DNA from 2 places in the Priestia sp. FSL W8-0001 genome. Region 2 is predicted to be linked to the other one. Evidence: a T-box and tRNA genes for the amino acid it is inferred to sense, from the RefSeq annotation. Region 2 holds a T-box; the other holds one or more tRNA genes.
The links. The T-box of region 2 lies ahead of ileS (isoleucine--tRNA ligase). A T-box ahead of a tRNA ligase gene usually reads a tRNA of that ligase, here a tRNA-Ile.
Positions count from the first base shown of each region.

Region 1 (3,276 bases), 250 kb from region 2:
TCCCGTGTATCAGGTTCTGTAATTTCAAACGTTAACACGTTAAATGCTAACCAATAAAATCCATACCCTATTCCTAAAAGAGCACCGAGAAGAATTAAAAATTCATCGGCACGGTCGCCTACCATCAACACCACGATATAGAAAACAGATAGAAACGAAACACCTAATCGAAGCACAACGACTCGATCAATTTTTTTAGCCCACCTTCCTGCTAAAATAAAGGTTAATGGCTGAAAGATAACAATGACTAAATTATAAATCGCTAAAGCAGAAAACTCTCCTGTTTGTTTCCATAAATACACGTTTACAAATGAATTTGAAATTGAAATGGCTAAAGCATATAGCCCTCCAATGATAAGTAATAACAATAAATCTTTATTAACTTCTACATCTCCAACAACTTTTTTTAATAAAGGCATATAAAAAACTCCTTTTCTCTTCTACCCCTAGTGTGTGAAAAAGAAAAGGAGATATGTAAAAGAATTGGAAAACAAAAAAACCAGTAAAGGCAATAATTGCTTTACTGGTTTTTTCTCTCATTATTTTGCTGCTGCGTAGCGTTTTGCAACTTCGTCCCATTTAATTACATTAAAGAATGCTGAAATGTAATCTGGACGACGGTTTTGGTAGTTTAAGTAGTAAGCATGCTCCCAAACGTCTAGTCCTAGGATTGGTGTTTTACCTTCCATTAGTGGGCTATCTTGGTTTGGTGTACTTGTTACTTCTAATTCACCGTTGTTTACAACTAACCAAGCCCAGCCAGAACCGAAGCGTGTAGTTGCTGCTTTAGCGAATGCATCTTTGAATGCGTCAAAGCTTCCAAACTTACTGCTAATTGCGTCTGCTAACTCGCCTGTTGGCTCGCCGCCACCGTTAGGGCAAAGAATTGTCCAGAATAATGAGTGGTTAGCATGTCCACCACCATTGTTACGTACTGCTGTACGGATATCTTCTGGTACAGCATCCATATTTGAGATTAACTCTTCAACACTTTTAGAAGCTAAATCAGCTTTTCCTTCTACTGCTGCGTTTAAGTTTGTAACGTAAGTGTTATGGTGTTTCGTATGGTGAATGTTCATCGTTTCTTTGTCGATGTGTGGTTCAAGTGCATCATATGCATAAGGTAATTGTGGTAATTCGTAAGCCATGGGTAATTCCTCCTTTAAAATATGTACCTAATTTGGTGAAAGAAAATTCACCTCATGTTTTTAGATTAGCAAATTTAACCTACGCTTTCAATGAAAAAGCATTTAATCATCACTTATATTTACCTGTTTCCCACTGTCTATCCTATTTAAACGTAAAATTTTATTTGAAAACAAAATAAAAAATCTTTCTTCACAATTGTAAAGAAAGATTAATCAACAATATGTATGGCGGAGGAAGAGGGATTCGAACCCCCGCGGGCTTTAACACCCCTGTCGGTTTTCAAGACCGATCCCTTCAGCCGGACTTGGGTATTCCTCCAACCTTTTCATGGTGGACCCTGCAGGACTCGAACCTGCGACCGGACGGTTATGAGCCGTCTGCTCTAACCAGCTGAGCTAAGGGTCCTTGGCTCCACAGGTAGGACTCGAACCTACGACCGATCGGTTAACAGCCGATTGCTCTACCACTGAGCTACTGTGGAATAATAGTATGTATGCTTTGTCACTTAAAGGAATAGCGGCGGAGGGGATCGAACCCCCGACCTCACGGGTATGAACCGTACGCTCTAGCCAGCTGAGCTACACCGCCATGGCTCCACAGGTAGGACTCGAACCTACGACCGATCGGTTAACAGCCGATTGCTCTACCACTGAGCTACTGTGGAACGATATAACATTTATTAGCGACATTAAAAATTTAACATGCTTTTAATTAAAAGTCAACAAATTATTATAAAACAACGATAAGAAAGTAAATGATCATTGCCGCCTGTATAATTCCTTTTGAAATAGCACCGCTGAAAAAGCCAACTAACGATCCAAAACCAATCTTTATAGCATTTTGAAAATTCGTACGGTGTACAACTAACTCACCAATCACCGCCCCTAAAAATGGGCCAATTAATATACCAAGCCCAGGAATTAAGAATGGACCAACCAACAATCCAATGGTGCTTCCCCAAATACCCGCTTTTGTTCCACCGAACTTTTTAACACCAATTAGATTTGCCAAATAATCAGCGGCAAAAAGTGCTGCCACAAGCAGACCTTGAATAAGCACAAACAAGAAAGTATATGGTTCAAAACTATAGAAAAACCCGTACAATAAAAATCCAAGTGCTACAAACAGTACGCTTGGAATAATAGGATAGACTAATCCAATAAATGATACAACAAAACAAATTGCAATGAGTGTCCAATATAAAAAGTCCAACTTAACACGTTTCCTTTCATCTCAATCTCTATTTACTATTATTATCAAACAGTATACACTGTAACAACTTTTTTGATAATAATATTCCATAAAAAAGAGCAACTCGTTAACGAGTCGCTCTTTCTAGCTTATTGAGATTTTTGAGTCACACTCTTTTGATTTTCTCCTAACACTGCTTCTGCAATATTAACTGCGTGATCTCCAATACGCTCTAAGTTACTAATAATGTCAACAAATACAATACCAGCTGAGCCTGTGCAAGCACCTTCGTTTAAGCGTAAAATATGCTTTTTACGAAGTGAACGCTCCATGCTGTCGATTTGATCTTCTTGTTGCATTACGTGAACAGCTTTTTCACGATCGTTGTTCTCTAGTGCTGCAACAGCTTCTTTAACTGTTGAAATTGTTAGTTCAAACATTTCTGCTAAATCTTTATTAGCTTCAGATGTTACCTTTACTTTGTTAGTAATTTGATAATCAACAAGCTCTACGATATTTTCAAAATGATCTCCAATACGTTCAATATCACGAGCCGTGTCTAACAGCATTGAATGCTCTTCACTTTCTGAAGCTGACATAGAAGAAGAAGAAAGTAAAATTAAATAGTTAGTAATTTTTTTATCTAAATTGTTAATGGCATCTTCAATTTGTAAAGCCATATCAGAATGCTTATGTTGCTTCGTTTTCAAATAATTGTTTGCTTCTTCTAATCCAATTGTTGAGAATTGCCCCATACGAACGAGCTCTTCTTTTGCTTGTCCTAACGCAATTGATGGTGATTGTTCAATAAAAACTGGATCTAGATGTTTCGGTTTAAAGTCAACTAACGCATCGTCTCCAGGAATTACTTTTGTTACGATTAAAGCCAATAATCCAATAAACGGAAATTGAATAATAGTATTCGTGATGTTAAAC
Region 1 is NZ_JBBPAL010000001.1:3,205,870-3,209,145, forward strand. Features, by position in the region: gene MKZ18_RS16965 (MFS transporter) at 1-419, opposite strand, end outside; gene sodA (superoxide dismutase SodA) at 540-1,148, opposite strand; tRNA gene MKZ18_RS16975 (tRNA-Ser) at 1,375-1,467, opposite strand; tRNA gene MKZ18_RS16980 (tRNA-Ile) at 1,478-1,554, opposite strand; tRNA gene MKZ18_RS16985 (tRNA-Asn) at 1,556-1,630, opposite strand; tRNA gene MKZ18_RS16990 (tRNA-Met) at 1,664-1,737, opposite strand; tRNA gene MKZ18_RS16995 (tRNA-Asn) at 1,739-1,813, opposite strand; gene MKZ18_RS17000 (DUF456 domain-containing protein) at 1,879-2,361, opposite strand; gene MKZ18_RS17005 (Na/Pi cotransporter family protein) at 2,490-3,276, opposite strand, start outside.
Region 1: it has a tRNA-Ile gene. The T-box ahead of ileS (isoleucine--tRNA ligase) is inferred to sense a tRNA for this amino acid. The anticodon was not compared.

Region 2 (3,276 bases):
CTGTGTTTTTTCTACTGCCTCTAATAGCTCTTTACGGAAGTCTTTAATTGATGCAAACCATTGCGCTGTTGCACGGAAAATTGTCGGCTTTTTCGTACGCCAGTCATGTGGATATGAATGCGTGATGAATGATAGCTTTAACAGGGCGCCTTCTTCTTGAAGCTTTTCAGTAATGGCCTTGTTCGCATTATCATAGAATAAGCCTTCAAATCCAGGCGCTTCCTCTGTCATATGACCTTTGCTGTCAACTGGACAAAGTACACCTAAACCGTATTTTTGACCCACAATAAAGTCATCTTCCCCGTGTCCTGGAGCCGTATGAACACACCCAGTACCCGCATCAGTTGTAACATGGTCACCTAAAACGAGTAGAGAATCACGCTTGTAAATTGGATGTTCTGCTACTACGTGCTCAAGTTCAGCACCTTTCATAGTACGCACTACTTCATATTCAACCCATTCAATCTCTTTTGCAACGGTCTCAACAAGTTCTGATGCCACGATGTATTTAGCACCATCTACGGCCACTACGCTATATTGAAGCTCTGGGTTTACAGCAATAGCTAAGTTTGCCGGCATTGTCCATGGCGTTGTTGTCCAGATGATAAATTTCTCATCACTTTCCACTACGCCTTTACCATCTTTTACATTAAACGCCACGTAAATAGACGCAGAGCGCTTATCATAATATTCAATTTCAGCTTCTGCTAACGCTGATTCACTAGATGGAGACCAATAAACTGGTTTTAGTCCTTTGTAGATATAGCCTTTTTTCGCCATATCTCCAAATACTTTAATTTGCTGAGCTTCGTATTCAGGCTGAAGCGTCACATAAGGGTTATCCCAATCAGCACGCACACCTAAACGTTTGAACTGTTCACGTTGACCTTCCACTTGCTCCCATGCATACTGTTCGCAAAGCTTACGGAACTCAGCAACGCTCATTTCTTTACGGTTGACTTTTTTATTCTTTGTTAAAGCTGTTTCAATCGGTAAACCGTGCGTATCCCAACCAGGTACATACGGTGCACAAAAACCTGACATGGATTTATAGCGAACGATAAAGTCCTTTAAGATTTTATTCAGTGCATGCCCCATATGAATATCACCATTTGCATAAGGAGGGCCATCATGTAACACGAATAATGGACGACCTTCTGTACGCTTTTGAACTTTTGCATAAATGTCCATTCCCGCCCACTTTTCTTGCATTTGTGGCTCACGATTTGGTAAATTTCCACGCATCGGAAATTCTGTTTTCGGCATTAATAACGTATCTTTATATTCCAAAGTTCTAACCTCCATAAAATCGTAAATTTCATTCCGTATATAGCTACAACAAAAAGAGACCTTCTCATCCCAAAAAGGGACGAGAAGGTCTCCCGCGGTACCACCCTTGTAGACAAACAGCACTTCCGTTTGTCCTCTCAGCATTCGTAACGTGAATAACACGTCGCTGCTTACTTCGTTTCAGCAGCAATACTCCAGGGTGATATTCGTTTCTTAGATTAGACCGAGCTCTCACCTTCCTCGGTTCGCTAAACGTAATCATGTAAGAAACTACTGTCCCTATCTCCGTACTATACGTATGAAATTTCATCTGTTACCAAATTATATGACAACAAAACGAAAGAAGTCAAGGTTCTGTCTTGACTAGTCAATTTTTTCTTCTAACGCAGGCATTTCATAGTCCATTAATTGATCCCAATCATCACTGTTTAACATTTCTAACTGGGCTTCAATTAACATTTTAAAACGCGTACGGAATACTTTTGACTGCTTTTTCGTCTCTTCAATATCCATCGCAATTTTACGAGACTTTGATAAAGCTTCATTGATAATGCGGTCAGCATTCTTTTCCGCTTCTTTTACAATTAGCTTCGCTTCTTTCTCTGCGTTTCGCTTTACGTCTTCTGCTGCTTCTTGAGCAATTAAAATTGATTTATTCAGCGTTTCTTCGATGTTAGTAAAATGCCCTACTTTTTCAGTAAGCTCAGTTACTCGCGCTTCTAATTCTTTTTTCTCACGAATAATTAATTCGTAATCCTTAATTACTTGGTCAAGAAATTCATTGACCTGGTCTTCATCATATCCACGAAACCCACGATTAAATTCTTTGTTATGAATATCTAAAGGGGTTAAAGGCATGTAGGCCACCTCCACGTTGTCTCATTACATTGTTTGTAATGGAATATTCGACATATTTTTTTGTTTCCTGCTTACAATTTTTGTTATTGTTGTTTCCCTACAATTACTCGCCACTTATCTTTTTTTGTTTTCCCCTCAACTGATATAACTTTACTTCGACCAAAACCTCTTAGTGAAAGTATATCATCTGCTTTGCACTCAAAAGAAGGCTGTTCAACCGTTTTAAAATTTACTTTTACCGCTCCACTTCCAATAAACGGCTGCACCTTTTGACGAGATAAATTGTAAATGGTAGATAGTAAAACGTCTAACCGCATGGATGATACAGTATACGTTTTTTCCTGAAATTCACTTTGAACTTGAAGTAACTCTGTGCGGTCTTTTTTTACAAGAGATATTTTGGCTTTACCCACTGACGTGAAGTTTGCTTCCACGTAAGAAGATATTTCATCGGCAATAACCAGCTGTATGCGCTCATCTTGTACCAAAACATCACCAAACTTTGACCGTTTTAACCCAAGCGACATTAATGCTCCTAACACTTGAGGGTGCTCAACCGTAACAAATTTACTAGGATAGTGCAGCTCGTAGTAGCTCAGTTGAAAATCTTCATTTCCCACCTCATAATAATCAGGATATAAAAGCGCTCGCTTTCGTTCTCCTTGTTCACTTCCACCGTCAAACGAAACAAGCACTTCTCCTTCTGTTCCAATGATAGCTGAAACAATTTGCTGCTCGCGTGGGTCTAAAAAGTCCGTCAGCTTTGGACTATATTGATTAAGAACATCTTCTTTCCACTCTAATACGAGGTCAATAAATGCTCGTTCTTCTTCTCGAAAATGTTGATAAATAGACATGTCTACTCTCCTTGCTCGTATGTAAAAAAGGAATCAAATGATTCCTTTTTATATGAACCCTAACATTCTAAATAGCGATACGAGTCCACCACTTGCAAAGCGTAACACAAGAATAGCTACCAGTGGTGAGAGATCAATCATTCCAAGCGGAGGAATGATTCGTCGAAACGGCTCAAGGTAAGGTTCACAAATGCTTCCCAGCATTTGTCCAAATCGAGATGCGCGAATGTCGGGAACCCATGACATAAAAATGTAAATAATGAGCGCCCAT
Region 2 is NZ_JBBPAL010000001.1:2,957,291-2,960,566, forward strand. Features, by position in the region: gene ileS (isoleucine--tRNA ligase) at 1-1,290, opposite strand, end outside; T-box leader at 1,363-1,585, opposite strand; gene MKZ18_RS15655 (DivIVA domain-containing protein) at 1,654-2,148, opposite strand; gene MKZ18_RS15660 (YlmH family RNA-binding protein) at 2,232-3,005, opposite strand; gene MKZ18_RS15665 (YggT family protein) at 3,054-3,276, opposite strand, start outside.